One region of the Anaerobutyricum hallii genome, then DNA from elsewhere that is predicted to be linked to it. Evidence: riboswitches for the same ligand, from Rfam matches in the RefSeq annotation. Region 1 holds a riboswitch; the other holds the start of a gene.

Region 1 (9,767 bases):
CGCTTGACCCGATATCTACGATTAAAATCGAAGAGCTTGCACAGGAATTAAAGAAGGATTACACGATCGTAATGGTAACTCATAATATGCAGCAGGCAACACGAATTTCCGACAAAACAGTATTCTTCCTGTTAGGAGAAATTATTGAGACAGGAAAGACAGATGAATTATTCTCTATGCCAAAAGATAAACGTACAGAGGATTATATTACAGGGAGGTTTGGTTGATATGCGTATCCGCTTTGATGAACAGTTAGAACAACTTAATGAAGAAATGATCAATATGGGAAATATGATCGAAGCATCTATTGGAAATGCGGTAAAAGCATTGATGAAGCAAGATGAAGAACTTGCAAAAAAAACGATGGCAGGCGATGAGAAAATTGACCGTACAGAAAGAAAAATCGAAGACTTATGTCTTAGACTTTTATTACAGCAGCAGCCTGTAGCAAGAGATTTAAGAAATATTTCTTCTGCATTAAAAATGGTAACCGATATGGAACGAATTGGAGATCATGCAACAGATATTTCTGAACTGGCGATAGTTCTTTCTAAAAAACCATACGTGAAAAAGTTAGATCATATTGAAGAGATGGCAAAAGAGACGATGGTTATGCTGATTCAGAGTCTGGAAGCCTTTGTAGAAAAGGATCTAGATAAAGCACAAAAAGTCATTGCACATGATGATGTTGTTGATGACCTTTTTGAAAAAGTAAAAAAAGAACTGATTGCACTGATTAGAGTTCATGCTGATGAAGGGGAACAGGCAGTAGATCTTTTAATGGTTACAAAGTATTTCGAGCGAATCGGAGATCATGCAACAAATATTGCAGAATGGGTTATCTTTTCTATTACCGGACAGATTGTAGCATAATAAAAGCAATAATTTGGTAATACGTCCTGTTAGAATCTATGTTTCTAATAGGATGTCGAAAAAAGAAATAATTTTACATAAACTTTACATAGTTCTCTCTTTGGATTTTACATACATATGATAACGTAAAAACTACGTATTAGAAAAGTAAAATGTAAAACGGAGGAGAGAATATGAATATTTTTGGTATTTTATCTATGATAGGGGGACTGGCGTTATTCCTTTATGGTATGGACGCAATGGGTGCAGGACTTTCAAAGTTATCCGGCGGCCGTATGGAACGTCTTCTTGAGAAACTGACTTCAAAAAGAATTATGGCAGTTTTATTAGGAGCCGGCGTTACTGCAGTAATCCAGTCTTCATCTGCAACGACAGTAATGGTAGTAGGTTTTGTAAATTCAGGAATCATGAAACTGAACCAGGCTGTCGGTATCATTATGGGAGCAAATATAGGTACGACAATTACATCCTGGCTCTTAAGTCTTACAGGGATTCAGGGAAGTAGCTTTGTATTACAGATGTTGAAGCCGTCCTCATTTTCTCCTATCTTAGCTGTGATAGGTGTAGGGCTTATCATGTTCACAAAAAACGAGAAAAAGAAGGATATCGGTAGTATTTTTATTGGATTTGCCATTTTAATGTATGGAATGGAAGCTATGAGCGGAGCAGTAGCACCTCTTGCAGATAATGAAAAGTTTACCGGTATTCTTACTACGTTTTCTAATCCACTTCTTGGACTGTTAGCAGGTACGATTCTTACGGCAGTAATTCAGAGTTCCTCTGCGTCTGTCGGTATTTTACAGGCACTTTGTGCCACAGGAGCGGTTAATTTCAGTACAGCTCTTCCAATTATTATGGGACAAAACATCGGTACTTGTATAACAGCGATTATTTCCAGTATTGGTACAAGTAAAAATGCAAAAAGAACAGCCGCAGTACATCTTTTCTTTAATATTACCGGAACAATAATCTTTATGGTTGTTTTTTATACTTTAAATGTATTTGTTCATTTTCAGTTTTTAAATACTGCTGCAAGTCCGGCAGGTATTGCAGTTATCCACAGTTTATTTAATATCGGCGCAACCATTCTTTTATTCCCATTTGCAAATCTGCTTGAAAAAATGGCAATTTTTGTGATTCCGGATAAAGAATCTGAAATGGAAGAGATGGAAGAAGAAAAAATCAATCCAGATCTTGCCAGATTGGACGAGCGTTTCTTAGATAAACCGGGATTTGCGATGGAAGAATGTCGTAGTGTTGCGATTAATATGGCAAGAAAATCACAAAAAGCAATGAATCTTGCGATTGATCTGCTTGGAGAATACAGTGACAAGACGGCAGACAGAGTAGAAAAATTAGAAAATCAGATTGATCAGTATGAAGATGCGCTTGGTACCTATCTTGTAAAATTAAGTGGGCGGGAGCTTTCGATAAAAGACAGCCGGGTTTTATCCGTACTGCTTCACTGTATCGGTGACTTTGAGCGGATTTCTGATCATGCCGTAAATATCAGAGATGCCGCAGTGGAAATGCATAAGAAGGACCTGAAATTTTCTGAAAAAGCAAAACAGGAACTTCGTGTATTTTCTAATGCAATCCGAGATATTTTAGACAGAGCAGTGATGGCGTTTGAGACAGGCGATGTGGAACTGGCAAAAGAAGTAGAACCATTAGAACAGGTTGTAGATGCCTTAAATAAAGAAGAAAAGCAAAGACATATCAACAGGCTTCGCACCGGAACATGTACGATTGAACTTGGATTTATTTTGTCGGATATTTCCACAAACTTTGAACGTGCCGCTGACCATTGTTCCAATATTGCAGTATGCCTGTTACAGGTTGACGAGGGTGGGTTTGACACCCATGAATATCTTGATATACTAAAAGAAGAAAACAGCGAAGAATTTCAACATGAATATATGGAGCTTAGTGAAAGGTATGCTTTACCGGAAAGTAAACATACTGGCAAGAAAGAAAAGATAGCAAAGACAGAAAAGATGGAGGCAAGAAAAGATAGTGGAAAATAATTATGGAGGAAAATAAGAATGGCAAATATTTATATAGTAGAAGATGATACAAACATTCAGGAAATAGAAGCAATCGCATTAAAAAACAGCGGTCATAACGTGGAACAGTTTGAAGATGCCAAACATTTTTATAAAAAAATAGAAGAAAAACTTCCTGATCTGGCAATTCTTGATATTATGCTGCCAGATGAAAATGGATATGAAATTGTAAAAAAGCTTCGTAAAAATCCAGCAACAAAAAAGCTGCCGATTATTATGGTAACTGCAAAGACATCGGAAATTGATATGGTAAAGGGATTAGATATCGGAGCAGACGATTACATAAAAAAACCATTTTCCATTATTGAATTTATTACAAGAATAAAGGCCGTTCTTCGCCGTACTGTAGAACAGCCGGATGACAAATATATGACGATTGGAGAAATCTTCCTTGATAATGAGCGTCATATGGTTTATGTAGACAATAAAGGAATTGAGCTTACTTATAAAGAATATGAACTTTTAAAACTGCTCATGCGTAATGCGGGAATCGTTTTGTCAAGAGAAATGATTATGGAACGTGTATGGGATACAGAATTTGAAGGGGAATCCCGAACCGTTGATATGCATATCAAGACTCTTCGTAAAAAGCTGGGCGATAGCAGTAAACATATCAAGACAGTGCGTAATGTCGGATATGTAATGGAATAAAAAAGAAACAGGGGAAGTATCATGAGAAGAAAGATTAATGTACAACTGGTAAGTATTTCGCTCATTGCGATTGTTGCTACTATGCTGGTCATGCTGTTTGTATTTTATGATTTATTTCAGACACAGGTGCAGGATGACTTAAGAGCCAATGCCATTGTATTGAAAAATACAGGAATTTTTCATTCTGGAAATGAAAATGCATTACATATGGATTACAGGAAACTTCGAGTTACATGGATCTCTGCAACAGGAACAGTCCTTTATGATAATGATGCAGATGTAGGAACAATGGATAACCATATGAGTCGTCCTGAAGTGAAACATGCATTTAAAGATGGAGATGGAAATGCCGTCCGGAAATCTGCGACGATGGATACAAATACTTTTTATTATGCCATAAAGTTAAATGATGGTTCGATACTTCGAGTAGCCAGAGAAGCAAGCAATATATGGAGCGTATGCGGAAAGATACTTCCCATCGTAGCGGCTACGATTCTTATTATGATGATTTTATGTATTATTCTGGCACACATTATGACGAAAAACATTATAAAACCAATCGAGCAGATGGCAGTAGATTTAGACGATTTTTCTGTTATTCCAGCTTATAAGGAATTAGAGCCATTTGCGGCAACGATTCGGGCACAACATACGGATATTTTAAAAAGTGCCAGAATGCGGCAGGACTTTACGGCAAATGTGTCCCATGAATTAAAAACGCCACTTACCGCGATATCCGGTTATGCGGAACTTATGGAAAATGGCATGGTTCCTTCAGAAGAAATTGGAACTTTCTGCCAGAAAATCGAAAAAAGCGCCCGCCGTCTCCTTTCGCTCATCAATGATATTATCCGTCTTTCTGAATTAGATAGTGCGAATACCCAGCTCATTGTAGAAAAGTTTGACCTTTTTGAAGAAGCAGCACTCTGTGTAGAAAATATGCAGATTTATGCGGAAAAAAATGATGTGACTATTACATATGAAGGTGGTCCGCAGGAAATCACTGCAAATCGGGAGATGATAAACGAGCTGATCAATAATCTTTGTGCCAATGCCATTCGCTATAATAAAAAGAACGGAACAGTAAAGGTCAGAGTAGACAGTGAACAAGGTCATTCATATTTGAGAGTAGAAGATACTGGAATCGGTATTCCAAAAGAACATCAGAAAAGAATTTTTGAACGATTCTACCGCGTAGATAAAAGCCGTTCAAAACAGACTGGAGGAACCGGTTTAGGGCTTGCCATCGTAAAACATATCGTTGCACTTCATGATGCAAAACTCGATCTTCAAAGCGAAGTTGGAAAAGGGACTACAATTACAGTGACATTTTAAACTGACTATATTAAACCGATAGGAAAAGCGAATAAAAAGCAAAATAAACTCCAAAAAGAAACAAAGTGACCATATTGACTATATCTAAATTGGATATTTCAATATGGTCATTTTTGCTGTACTATACGGGCAGATGCAAATGAAAAAGGCAATATTTTATCGGGAAAATGAAAGGAGTTTATCATGAATAATAATGCAGAAAAACAATATGAATTAAATAAAGAACTTGCTCAGATGTTAAAAGGTGGTGTCATCATGGATGTTACTACTCCGGAGCAGGCAAAGATTGCAGAAGAAGCTGGTGCATGTGCTGTTATGGCGTTAGAGAGAATTCCAGCGGATATTCGTGCAGCCGGTGGAGTTTCAAGAATGAGCGATCCAAAGATGATCCGCGGCATTCAGGAAGCAGTTTCTATTCCGGTTATGGCAAAGTGCCGTATTGGACATTTTGCAGAGGCACAGATTCTTGAAGCAATCGAGATTGATTATATTGATGAGAGTGAAGTTCTTTCTCCGGCAGATGATGTTTATCATATTGATAAAAAACAGTTTAAAGTGCCATTTGTATGTGGAGCAAAAGATTTAGGAGAAGCACTCAGAAGAATCAATGAAGGTGCTTCTATGATCCGTACAAAAGGAGAGCCTGGAACTGGTGATGTTGTACAGGCAGTACGTCATATGCGTATGATGAATCGTGAGATTGCACGCATTACTTCTATGAGACAGGATGAACTTTTTGAAGTAGCAAAAGAGTTAAGAGTTCCTTATGAATTAGTGTTAAAAGTACACGATACCGGAAGACTCCCAGTCGTTAATTTCGCAGCCGGTGGAGTTGCAACTCCGGCAGATGCGGCATTGATGATGCAGCTTGGTGCAGAGGGAGTATTCGTTGGTTCTGGTATTTTTAAATCCGGTAATCCAAAGAAGAGAGCAGATGCGATTGTAAAAGCGGTTACAAATTATAAAGATGCCAAAATGCTTGCAGAGCTTTCTGCTGATTTAGGAGAAGCGATGGTCGGCATTAACGAGAGTGAGATTCAGTTATTAATGGCAGAGAGAGGAAAATAAAGAGAGGAAAACAAAATGAAGGTTGCGGTACTTGCGGTCCAGGGGGCCTTTATAGAACATGAAAAAGCATTAGAAAGACTTGGTGTGGAGACAGTAGAGCTTAGAAAGGCAGAAGATTTAGAACAGGATTTTGATGGCCTTGTTCTGCCGGGCGGAGAAAGTACCGTACAGAGCAGACTTTTAAAAGAACTTTCTATGTTTGAACCTTTAAAGAAAAAAATAGAAGAAGGTCTTCCGGTTTTGGCTACCTGTGCCGGTCTTATTTTACTGGCACAGAATATTTCAAACGATGAGAATCGCTGCTTTGCTACGTTACCGGTTACTGTAAAGAGAAATGCATACGGAAGGCAGCTTGGAAGCTTCTATTATGAGGGAGAGATTAAAGGAATCGGAACATTTCCTATGGAATTTATCCGCGCTCCGTATATTGAATCTGTCGAAAAAAATGTGGAAATCCTTGCACAAGTAGAGGAAAAAATTGTGGGAGTTGCTTACAAAAATCAGTTAGCATTCTCATTTCATCCGGAATTAACTGGAAATGACAGAATTCATGATAAATTTATAGAACTAATTAAGGTAAGTAATAACTAACTTTTACCCTAAGATACAGTTGCCAGCTGAAAAAGCCTATGTTACAATAGATGAGAATTAGATACACAGCATATAAGTTCCGAAGGGATGAAAAGAGAATCCGGTGAGAGTCCGGAGCGAATCCGTCACTGTAAGGGGAGTCTGTACAATAAGCCACTGAGATATTATATTTTGGGAAGGATGTACCGATGGAGAACCAAGTCAGGAGAACTGCTTATATGTTTAGTCAACTCATCTTACGGAATTTTAAGAGAGCTGTATATCTCGCACATAAATCGACTATATGATTTGCGATGGAATTGGGATTCCAATCTATTTCAAATTTATTAGGTGATTTATGATTGAAAATTTAGAATACGATAGATGAAGAGACTTATAGTGAGTATAGGTCTCTTTTTCTTATCATAAAAAGCAGCCATCCTATAGGAGAAGAGGCAATTTAGGAGTACTTTTTGTTTGAATATACGGAATACTCTTTATGGATGGGAATCATTTTGAGATACAGTATTGTTAAAGGAGGTTATGTAGAAGTTTATGGGATTTCAGTTAGGCAATCTTTATGTAGAAAAGGGTGAAAAGGTATGTGGATTTTTAAAGCTGCCTTTTACAGAGGATGAATTACCCGTAACATTAATCTATGGACAGGAAGAGGGACATACGGTTTTAGTAGACGGAGGAATTCACAATGCAGAATATGTAGGAATTGAGTGTGTCACAGGACTGGCAGCAAAGCTTCAGCCTAAAGACATTAAAGGAATTCTTATCCTGCTTCATATTGTCAATGTAAATGGATTTAAAGCAAGAACGGTCAGTGTTTCTGCAGAAGACGGAAAGAATCTCAACCGGGTATTTCCGGGGGATGCGAATGGAACGTATACGGATAAGCTGGCATATTTTATAGAAAAAGAGATTTTTTCAAAAATAGATTATTATATCGATGTACATAATGGAGATTGGTTTGAGGATTTAACACCATTTATTTATTGTGTCGGTAACGCTCCGGAGGAGACCGTAGCGGAAGCAGAAAGAATGGCACAGGCAGCAGATATGCCATTTTATGTGAAGTCACAAAGTGGAAAAGGTGGAGCATATAATTATGCCGGAACGTTGGGAATTCCATCGGTACTGATTGAGCGTGGATGTAATGGTATGTGGTCAGAAGAGGAAGTAGCAGCCTCACAGAAAGATGTAAAGAATATTCTTCGCCGTATCGGTATGTTAAAGACAAGACCAACGTTAGCAGAAATGCAGATGCGTGTACCAAAACATATGAATCATGCACATTATGTTGATTCAGAAAAGGCGGGCTGCTGGTTCCCGAAAAAGAAGGCAGGCCAGATTGTGAAAGCCGGTGAGCTTTTAGGAGAATTAAAAGATTATTTTGGAAATGTCATCGAAGAATTTCGTTTAAAAGAAGACGCAATCATTCTGTATCAGACAATTTCTTATTCTGTTCCGGAGAATTCTCCATTAATTGCATATGGACATTATGATATCTGTATTGATGATATGGGAAATACACACCAGCATACACATGATGAACTTCATAAACATCGTAAAGAACATTATGACGATCATGCCGGAATTCATTCTCGTGAGATGTGGGAGGATATGATTTGAAAAATAACAGCCATACTTTAACTAAAGGCAGCGTAGGGAAGGGCATACTTTTATTTGCTCTTCCCCTTTTGGGTTCGAGTCTTATTCAGCAGCTTTACAGTACAGTAGATCTTATTTTTGTTGGACAGCTTCTTGGGACGAAAGCATCGGCGGCGATTGGAGCCAGTGGTCTGATCGTAACCTGTATGATCGGATTTTTTAACGGAATGGCTGTAGGGACGAATGTCTTTGCGGCAAGACATTATGGAGCAAGACGCTTTGAACAATTAAAGAAACTGATACAGACGATCTTTTGGACGGGAATAATCGGAGGCTTCTTTTTAACAGTGATCGGTCTGGTCTTATCTCCGGTATTTTTAACCTGGATGGGTACGCCGGAGAGTATTTTTCCACTCGCAGTACGATACCTCCGTATCTATATGGCCAGTATGATATCTGTAGTCAGTTATAATCTTTTAAGCGGTGTACTAAGAGCACTGGGCGATTCCAGAACACCGATGCTATATCAGTTTTTTGGCGGGATCATCAATGTTTTTGCGGATTTTATATTTTTATATGTTTTTCATATGGGAGTAGAAGGAACAGCGTTTGCAACGTTATTTTCCCAGACATTTGCGGCTATCGGAGTCATGATCCATTTATATCGATTAAGAAAACCGTATGCACTGCGGATTCGTTTTTCAGATTGCAGCCTGAAAGAATTTACGGATATACTAAAAGTAGGTGTGCCGGCTGGGGTGCAGTCAATTATTATCACCTTGTCCAATATTATCATACAGTCACAGATTAATACATTAGGTGTTACTTCAGTAGCATCGTTTACAGTCTATTTCAGAGTGGAGTTAATTATCTACCTGCCAATTGTCGCACTTGGACAGGCGGTTGTTTCCTTTATTGGACAAAACTATGGAGCCGGCAACTGGGAAAGAATCAAAAAGGGTAACAGACTTTGTATTTTTGGAGGATCGCTCATTACATTTGCTGCCTGTATACTGCTTATCATAGCGATGCCGGTGATTTTAAATGTATTTACAAAAGATGCTGCAGTAGCAGCGCAGACATTAGAAATCGTAAAAGTAACCTTTCCATTTTACTTTTTTTACACCGTTCTTGAATGCTTCAGCAGTAATTTAAGAGGCTTTGGAAAGGCCTTTCTGCCAATGATCGTAACGGTGATCAGTTTCTGCGGCTTCCGGATCGTTGCATTATTTGCGCTTATGGCAAAGAATCCTTCCCCGGATAAAGTAGCATTATCTTATCCAATATCCTGGGGAATTGCAGCGGCAGCGATGGCGATACTCTATGTAAGGAACAATAGAAATAGAAGCAGAAAAATATAGTGCGATCCGATCAGGTACAATACCGAAAGGTTTTGTCGGTAAGTATTCTGGCAAAGATCAATCCAAGCGGCAGAGCCAGAATGATTAAAATTGCAGAAGCAAACCAGGTTGCGGAAGTAGCAAGGGACATAATACCAAGGTTGTAGAATCCTCTGTAAAGATAAAGCCCCGGAACCATAATAACGATCGAAGGAACTGTGACAGAGATTCTTGGATACCCAGC
Region 2 (9,767 bases), 1.5 Mb from region 1:
CAAATTTGCACCATGTCCTGTAAGAAGAATAATACTGAATATAGCCAAGATAATGCCGACTACCCATATAATCCAATCAGGGCCGCTGCTTATATCTTTTAATGTCATAACACATTCCTCTCCTCACATCCCGATTGATCCAGAACTAAAAACTGGATATTTTTCAATTTCATAAATATGAATTTCCCATCAAAAACTTCCGAGATAATTTTCTAACGCATCTTTTTTGACAAAATCAAGAAGACAACCCCAACAACCAGCAAAATAATTCCACAGATAATTGCTGTCATCATTATTGCGCGCTGATGTGCATAAAGACCGGCCGGCCCATCCAACATATGATTGCTAACATAACAAAACAATCCCCCGATTAAAAATGCGATAACACTGATTAGGATGAAAATAATTCCCAAAACAAAAATAGTTTTTTTCATGATATTCTCCAAATAATTCATAAATTCCAACTATCAAATTTTAAATATGAATCCCCTATTTTATTATTAGCATTTTGTCAGCACCTTTTTGAAATTCATATTCTGTGCTTACTATTTCAACATGATTGATTTGATTCAAGAACGCCGAGGCGTTCTTGAATTCAGTGTCATTGTAGGGTAATGTAATCCGAAGGCTCTTCCAACTGACCACCTTTCTCAATGAGTCTCTTGAAAACATATTCCTCAAAATGGACATCGTCAATCTTGTAATCTTCACACCCTACTGCCTTCATGGCATCAACCACATACCAGTCGTAGTCACTGCAAAGGAGTACGGAAAATTCCGCATTTTGATCCATCTTTTCCCCTCCTACAGTCAATGAATTAAGCGAATAGCCGCTTTCAGTTCTTGAGATATTCATCTCAAAGCCACTGGATACATACAGGGTACTGTCATTACAGCAAACTCCTCTGTTACCCTTAAGTGAAAGAGTGTTTTCAACAAGTTTGAAAATCTGTTCCCCTGTCAGATGAGCAATAACAGGCTTTCCTACATCATTATTAATAAGATATCCCAAATCCTTTTCCGTATAATCGCCCTCATAGACATCGTTGCTTATATAGCATGACTGTCCAAATACCAGATCAACATCAGCTTCTGAAAGAACAGTATTATAAACTGCAGATGCTGCAAGGTTACCATGCTCTGTCGTAAATTTATTGGAATATGCGGTATTGATATGCGCTACAACATCATCAGACGTATCGTTCTCGGTCATAAGAACATTGAATGCGTCGAACGCCTCTTTCGGTGTGTTCAATTCGCCGAGCAGAATGCGTTGCACCACATTCTGAGATATGCTGAACATCTCACTGGAAGCCAGGCGGATATACATCTTGTTCTGATCGATATATGGTTTTATATTGTCAAGTTCCGGCAACAGTTCTAAATCTACGTCCCTGTTATAAGGAATCATATTCTTTCCGTAAGAGATGCAGCTCTGGCCTTCCTGATTCAACATGGCTTCCATAATTCTGAGAAGCAGTTTCTCCTTTTCAGGATCTTCCATTGCTTTTTTACTGGCAGCAACCTGGAAGGAAGGATATGTCAAATACCAGTTATCTTTCTCATCCTCTTCAAAATATGGAAGCAAAATGGAGTGGTCTCCCTCGCGCCCCGAAAAACCGATTGCATCTGCACCTGTACCACGGTACATCGCAAGCTTACCGGCTAAATATAATTTTTTAGGATCCTGATTGATCATTTCTACTTCTGCTTTTCCAATTCCTGTCTTTTCCTTCATATCAAAAAATTTCTCAAAGACCGGCATCCATACTTCTTCTGAAAGCTGATTAGTCAGTCCACTCTCATACTTCTGGCGCCATTCCCTGCCTTCCATCGATAAAAGCTGTGAAATTGAAAAACCCTGAAGCACTTCCATACATGTATAATCGTCACCAAAATCAGAAGAAAATCCCTTAATCCCCAACTTTTCGAACGCCTCACAGGCAGCAATAAAAGAATCATAATCTGTAGGGATATCAATATTATGCTCTTTAAACAGCGTCTCATTGATAATGATACTATCTACATCCGCACATGCCGGAAGCAAATTAATAGTACCATCATCATAAGTATAATTCTCAAGATATGTACCATAAAATGTAGAAGCAAGTTCCGTATCACAAAAATCATACAGAAAATCCTTTAATAAAACAGCATCCTTCAGTGAAAATCGTCTCACAGTCATAATATCCGGCAAATCATCATGGTCATTCAGATAGCGGTAATAATCCGTGGAATTAGTTGCAAGTGTGAATTCAAACTCAACCTCCGGGAAAGTATCGCACAGATACTGGGTATAATTCTCCAAAAGCTGTGAACCCCACAAAGCAACTCTTACTGTTTCTTTTTCATTCTTTTTTTCGTCGTCAGACTGTGTCCCGCATCCGGTCATCACCGTTGATGTCATGATAAGCGCCAGCAACAGGCAAAATAATTTTTTCATTTTGATTTTGATTTTAATTTTCATTTTCCTTCTCCTCACATTCTACTTCAAATGCCTTTGCAACATGCTCATTCATTCCTGTATATAATGTTTCAAATTACATTTATATCATCTCCCCACAAAAAATCAAGATATGACCAATAATTAGTTCTTAAGAACGAAAAGAGACATCCAGCCAACTGACCAGATGCCCCTTTTCATTCCTTTCCGTCATCAGAAAAGAAAAGCCCTTGAAAATACTGGATTTTCAAGGGTTTTAAGGTTCTTATTAAAGATTTGCAAAATCGGGATTACATTCCCATACCTCGCAGATCAGACAACGGATCATAGTAAGGTACTCTGACTTATGGCGCAAAACCACTTACAGTTGCGGGACAGTACAGGACTTTCACCTGTTTCCCCTTATGGAACATGAATTGCTTCACGTTCTATGATCCAACAATATGTAATTAAACAATTTTCGATGGTTTACAAAGCCACACCAAAAAATTGACCTACAGGTCAATTATATACCTGTTTTTTTCCAATGTCAATCTTATTGCAACCGTTTCACAACTCCATACAGTAACAGGTCGATCAATTTCGGCACATCGTTTTCATGCTTTTCCACGATGGATGTCAACTCAGGATTGTTCATTCTCTTTCTGCTGAAAAATTCATTATACCCATCTATGATGAGAGCAAAATAACGGCAGGCTTCCTCCATGGTCCAGCCTTCTCTCAATGGAAAGGATGAAAGTACTTCTTTTATCACCTTTTCCCTGTGTTCATAAAAAGGCTTCAGGACTGTTCGTATCTCCTGTTCAAGATGAACCGGAGGATTCAATAATGCCTCAAAAAAAATACGGCTTTCTTCCCTGCAGGAATACTCTTCCCGGAGTTCGAAATATCGATTCATATCCACCTTTTCCATCTTCTGATCCATCAAATCCAAAAAACCATCGCAACTTATCTTCACACAAATGAGATAAAGCTCATCCTTATTTTTAAAATTATGATAAATCAAGCCTTTATTTATTCCACTTTTGCATATCTCATTAATGGAACTTTTTTCATATCCGCTCCTGGAAAATTCACGGATTGCAGCATTTATTATTTTCTGTTTTGTTAGTTCTGTTTTTAATTCTCTTTTCATATTTCTTTAAAATAGGAAAGAGCATTTACATACTGCTCAATCATCCACTGAATCGTTGCTTCTTTGTCCACCTGTATCTTTTCCGGTAATTCTTCCGGTACTTTCTCTGCCGTTTCCTGTTTCTCTAAGTCAGGAAAAACCAGCAGTTCTTTTGCTGCCTGCCAGACTTCTCCTGCATCCAACAATCCCCAGTCTAACTGATCTAAGAGATGGGCATAGAGAGATGCATTGGTTACCAGACGGGAATCCTTTCTTTTACGGTCAAGCCTGTCCATAAATTCCGCTCTGGAAAGAGTTCCTTTCCCCTGTTCCTTGTAATATTCCCACAGGGCATCTTCGGTCACTCCAAAACGACCCATGCGACAGATAATATCATGCTGTCCTTTGGGGTTTAATCCAGACTGGAGAGACAGGGCTTCTTTCACTGCCCGCATCACTGTTTTGCCGATATATTCTCCCAGCTTGGAATTCTTTCCGGCATTGGTCAGCTTCGTTGCTGATTCCGGATTGGAAATGACAATGACCCCATCGGTTCCGGAACCGGTAGCGATTCCTCGAGATGAACAGCTTGGTGCCTGTAACTCCTGAATGGCCGCCACCTTGGCTTCCGTGCAGGTTACCACGGTCCGTGCAAGAGTTCCCGCATCCAGATTGGCATCAATATGTAATAAAATATTGATGGTTCCCGGCTTTACCTGGCAAAATTCTTCTCCCGTCTCATGCCAGAGGGCCGGTTCACCAACTCTTCCGCCATTATGTTCAATCCCTGCCGTAACAATAGCCGTCACAGAAAAAGGTGCGCATTCTTCATATTTCATCGTCTGGATGGACACATTGTCCATGCTTGCCGCCGTGCATAAACCGCTGCAATGGGAAGGATCCAAACCCAGATCCTCGATAACAATGACATTCATATGTTCTTCGTAGGTTTTGCCGCGCATCACACACCCCATTCCGGCTCCCGGATTAATATCTACATTAAACACTGCCTCCAGATCTTTTCGAAAACCTCCATTATCCGGCCCGGTACTCAGCACATCCCGAGATCCCCGGAAAGTGAGCACCAGGGCTTTTTTATAATGATGCAATTCATCTCCATTGGAAAAATCGTATATTTTCATGTTTTGCACACCCCTAAAGACTATTTCTTTCTACACTATAGCCATGTTGCTTCTCATTAAATCAATGCATATCATATTATAATGGCACCAATTTATATGAGACCAATGTATAATTTTCTTAGATTTATCTTAACATAAGTCTTTTTATTTTCCTATATCTCCGTATACGGTTTTTTATCGAAGCTGGAGAAAACTCCGACTTTGATAAAAGTCTCCGGCGGATTGCAGAGATGTACATAAGAATTATGTCATGCTAACGCATAATGCACATCTCGCAGCAAGAACGCCGAAGCGTTCTTAAATATCTCTTTCGCAGTAACGAAAAGGATATCGAATCATAAACTCAATATCCTTCTCTCATGAAAATAATATTCATCTTTATTCAATATATCCCAACAGTTTTCCCTGTGCTTCTGCAAACTGCTCGTATTCTTCCCGGCTGTTCTGCTGGAACTCCTCTGTCACATAGTCCGGATGTATCCGCTCAATGAGTTCTTTCACGCCTTCGCCGAGGAACGGCTGATGGAGGTCAATATTACAGGCGTGTTCGTAGGCGAGCTGAAAAAGCTCATAGAACGGATAGTCGTCAAAGTTCATGGGAGCCTGCTCCCATTCTGCTTTCTGCTTTTTGACGTATTCCCCACCAAGGGACATTTGGAGATGGATCCCCTTGATCCAGTCTGTGACCGGGCATCCTGCCTCTTCGTGGGCATCCAGCATGGCATTGACGTAGGCCACCGCATCTTCCGGTGTCCTTAAGTCACTGTTTGTGTTCATGTAGTGGCCCAGGTCAAGCATGATCCCCTTTCGTTCGCTATGGATCCCTTCCACCAGCTTTTTTGTCAATGCCGGGGTCTTCATGTCAAGGCCACTCCACCAGAGATTTTCCACAAGGAAATCGAAAGGGTATTCATGTTCATCCAGCAGGGTATTGATGATCTCCAGGGATGCATCGATCACCTCTTCATCCGTATACCGGTACTTGTACTGATAGCTTTCCCGAAGTGTCACTTCCGAGACGTGGAAGACCACATATCTGGCACCATTCTCTTCCGCATATCTCAAATCATTCCGCAGGAAGTTCAGATAGGCTTCCCTGTCCTGCCCTCCATAATAGTCGATCCACTGCTCCCTGGAATCAAATTCCCGGTCGAGGCGTTCATAGTTGCCCAGCCAGTAATCCATCCAGAATATATGGAAATACAAGTGGACCCCGTTGACCATCTCCGGCAGGATCTTTCCCTGGTCGGATTCCCCCGCCAGGATCACTTCCAGCCCGTTCAGTCCTGCTTTTCTGCAGGCATTTTTGATATCATCACTGTCTTTATATCGGTCCAGCATCCCTGAATATACAGAAAAATTCATGGATCTGCATTCCGGTAAATATCCCACTGTAATCATCTCCTTTCCTATCTATAGTAATTTAGGCGTTTGCGAAACGCCACAAGTCGCATAAATACGTCATTTTTTTGTTGTTAAAAATAAAAATCTCCTCACGGTTTGTGATATAATGGAGTTGACTAGAAACCATAAATCACGCCCCGAAAGGAGATATGTCTATGATACCACAAAAACAACTCTCTTTGGCAGATATTTTTGAAGATTGTAAAGATATTTATGAATCTGACAAACCTCATTTCCTTACTCTGCTCGAAAATCACATTGACCTTGATAAAATTATTCCGACTTCTTTTTACAAGCATTACTACGCATCCACTGGAAGAAATCGTAAATATCCTTTGCATGCAATGCTTTGGGCTTTGATTATTCAACGCCTCTTTTCTATTCCAACAGATTCCCTCCTGTTAATCTTCCTTCATTATTCCAGACATCTGAGGGAATTCTGTGGCTTTACTAAAGTTCCTGACGCTTCAAAAATCACTCGTTTCAAACAGGATTTTTTAATGGACTTACAATCAGTTTTTGATAATCTCGTAGATATCACAGAACCAATCTGCCAGGACATTAACGGTAATCTCGCCTCTATGCTTTTGTTTGATACTTCAGGGATTAAAGCATATGTGACTGAAAACAATCCCAAATACGCCAACCGCATTATTAAACAGCTTAAGTCCTATGCTAAAGCTCATAACTTCGATGATTCTTATGATCCTTACAAGGCAGCCTATGCCTCTATGCCTGCATCCGCCGCTGCTAACCATGAAGTAAAGCAACAGTATGTGAATGGTCATTTCTGCTATGCTTATAAATTTGGCATTACGACCAATGGACTTGGCATTGTTCGCTCCATTGATTTTTATAACAAGGATTATCTGGATTCTCACCCTGACATCATTGTTGAAAAGAAATCAAAATCTCCCGATGAAGATAAATCACTTGCCGATTCGAAAGCCTTGATTCCAACCCTTAAAGATTTCAAAGAACGGCACCCTCTTATCAATCCCAAGATATTTCTTGGTGATGCTGCCTTTGATACGATTGAAATCTACAAATCCTTATTTGAAGATTTTAAATTTCAAAAAGCATTTATTCCTTTAAAGGTAAAACTTTCACTGGATAACGTGGATTATACATTCAATGAAAATGGTATTCCCTGCTGTCCTCATGATCCTTCACTCCCTATGAAACGGGAAGGTAGCAAGTCTCACTTAAGAAGTAATCTTCCGACCATGAAATTTGTGTGTCCCAAAATGAAACGGGAATACAATCGTGAAGACAAATCAAAACGACGGGTGTGCCACTGCGATAATCCATGTACAACTTCTTCCTGTGGCAGAATGATTTACGTTTATCCCGAAAAAAACCTTAGAGCATACCCCGGCGTGGAGCGTGGCTCACAGGAATGGGATGACACTTACAAAATCCGAGTAAATGTTGAAAAATCAATCAACCACTTTAAAGACAGTTTTTGTGTCGCTAACCGAAAAACAACAAACGAAAAAACACTTCATGCAGATTTACTTCTTGCTGGTATATCACAGTTATTAACTGTAGTTGTTGCCGACAAAATCCATCAACGACAATACATCAGAAGTTTAAAATCTTTCATAGCCTAGGACTTACCAACTCCATAAAGCCGAGGGCTTATTAAAGTGCGCCTAAAATGTCCGGTTATCCACTTTTTATTCCAGGATTCGTGCTAAGCACGAATCCTTCCCTGTTTAAGTTCAAGATTGCGAACGAGCATCGCGAGTTTCGCAATTACCTACTATAGTAATTAGGCATTTGCGAAACGCCACAAGCCGCATAAATACGACATTTTTTGTTGCTGAAAATAAAAATCTCCTCACGGTTTGTGATATAATGGAGTTGACTAGAAACCATAAACCACGCCCCGAAAGGAGATATATCTATGATACCACAAAAACAACTCTCTTTGGCAGATATTTTTGAAGATTGTAAAGATATTTATGAATCTGACAAACCTCATTTCCTTACTCTGCTCGAAAATCACATTGACCTTGATAAAATTATTCCGACTTCTTTTTACAAGCATTACTACGCATCCACTGGCAGAAATCGTAAATATCCTTTGAATGCAATGCTTTGGGCTTTGATTATACAACGCCTCTTTTCTATTCCAACAGATTCTCTCCTGTTAATCTTCCTTCATTATTCCAGACACCTGAGGGAATTCTGTGGCTTTACTAAAGTTCCTGACGCTTCAAAAATCACTCGCTTTAAACAGGATTTTTTAATGGACTTACAATCAGTTTTTGACAATCTCGTAGATATCACGGAGCCAATCTGCCAGGACATTGACGGTAATCTCGCCTCTATGCTTTTGTTTGATACTTCAGGAATTGAAGCATATGTGACTGAAAACAATCCAAAATACGCTAACCGCATTATGAAACAGCTTAAGTCCTATGCTAAAGCTCATAACTTCGATGATTCGTATGATCCTTACAAGGCAGCCTATGCCTCTATGCCTGCATCCGCCGCTGCTAACCCAGAAGTAAAGCAGCAGTATGTGAATGGTCATTTCTGCTATGCTTATAAATTTGGCATTACGACCAATGGACTTGGCATTGTTCGCTCCATTGATTTTTATAACAAGGATTATCTTGCTTCTCATCCTGACATCATTGTTGAAAAGAAATCAAAATCTCCTGATGAAGATAAATCACTTGCCGATTCGAAAGCCTTGATTCCAACCCTTAAAGATTTCAAAGAACGGCACCCTCTTATCAATCCTAAGATATTTCTTGGTGATGCTGCCTTTGATACGATTGAAATCTACAAATCCTTATTTGAAGATTTTAAATTTCAAAAAGCATTTATCCCTTTAAAGGTAAAACTGTCACTGGATAACGTGGATTATACATTCAATGAAAATGGTATTCCCTGCTGTCCTCATGATCCTTCACTCCCTATGAAACGGGAAGGTAGCAAGTCTCACTTAAGAAATAATCTTCCGACCATGAAATTTGTATGTCCCAAAATGAAATGGGAATACAATCGTGAAGACAAATCAAAACGACGGGTGTGCCACTGCGATAATCCATGTACAACTTCTTCCTGTGGTAGAATGATTTACGTTTATCTCGAAAAAAACCTTAGAGCATACCCCGGTGTGGAACGCGGCTCACAGGAATGGGATGACACTTACAAAATCCGAGTAAATGTTGAAAAATCAATCAACCACTTTAAAGACAGTTTTTGTGTCGCCAATCGAAAAACAACAAACAAAAAAACACTTCATGCAGATTTACTTCTTGCTGGTATATCACAGTTACTAACTGTAGTTGTTGCCGACAAAATCCATCAACGACAATACATCAGAAGTTTAAAATCTTTCATAGCCTAGGACTTACCAACTCCATAAAGCCGAGGGCTTATTAAAGTGCGCCTAAAATGTCCGGTTATCCACTTTTTATTCTAGGATTCGTGCTCTGCACGAATCCTTCCCTGTTTAAGTTCAAGATTGAGAACGAGCTTAGCGAGTTTCGCAATTACCTACTATAGTAATCCGTATTTTATCTTGATTCTCTGAAGTTTTTCCAATAACGGCCTTGCACCGATCCACAAAAAGAGAAAGGTTGAGGTGGCATGGACCAGGTCCACCGGCACGCCGGATATGTAGATTGCCAGCAGGCCGCTCCAG

The links. Region 1 has a riboswitch for cobalamin ahead of EHLA_RS02750 (M14 family metallopeptidase). Riboswitches for the same ligand answer to the same signal wherever they lie in the genome.
Region 2: linked by a shared signal. The riboswitch ahead of EHLA_RS09680 (ABC transporter substrate-binding protein) and the one ahead of EHLA_RS02750 (M14 family metallopeptidase) in region 1 are both predicted to bind cobalamin.

The regions. Positions count from the first base shown of each region.
Region 1 is NZ_LT907978.1:613,100-622,866, forward strand. It holds gene pstB (phosphate ABC transporter ATP-binding protein PstB) at 1-227, shown strand, start outside; gene phoU (phosphate signaling complex protein PhoU) at 229-873, shown strand; gene EHLA_RS02725 (Na/Pi cotransporter family protein) at 1,047-2,900, shown strand; gene EHLA_RS02730 (response regulator transcription factor) at 2,919-3,590, shown strand; gene EHLA_RS02735 (sensor histidine kinase) at 3,612-4,925, shown strand; gene pdxS (pyridoxal 5'-phosphate synthase lyase subunit PdxS) at 5,109-5,993, shown strand; gene pdxT (pyridoxal 5'-phosphate synthase glutaminase subunit PdxT) at 6,009-6,584, shown strand; cobalamin riboswitch at 6,642-6,817, shown strand; gene EHLA_RS02750 (M14 family metallopeptidase) at 7,119-8,204, shown strand; gene EHLA_RS02755 (MATE family efflux transporter) at 8,201-9,544, shown strand; gene EHLA_RS02760 (threonine/serine ThrE exporter family protein) at 9,555-9,767, opposite strand, start outside.
Region 2 is NZ_LT907978.1:2,114,012-2,123,778, forward strand. It holds gene EHLA_RS09670 (DUF3784 domain-containing protein) at 1-108, opposite strand, end outside; gene EHLA_RS09675 (hypothetical protein) at 213-434, opposite strand; gene EHLA_RS09680 (ABC transporter substrate-binding protein) at 602-2,467, opposite strand; cobalamin riboswitch at 2,754-2,891, opposite strand; gene EHLA_RS09685 (hypothetical protein) at 2,979-3,401, opposite strand; partial or broken gene EHLA_RS17035 (TetR/AcrR family transcriptional regulator) at 3,423-3,578, opposite strand; gene EHLA_RS09690 (adenosylcobinamide amidohydrolase) at 3,575-4,699, opposite strand; gene EHLA_RS09695 (TIM barrel protein) at 5,078-6,091, opposite strand; partial or broken gene EHLA_RS09700 (transposase) at 6,259-7,648, shown strand; partial or broken gene EHLA_RS09705 (transposase) at 8,013-9,402, shown strand; gene EHLA_RS09710 (ECF transporter S component) at 9,623-9,767, opposite strand, start outside.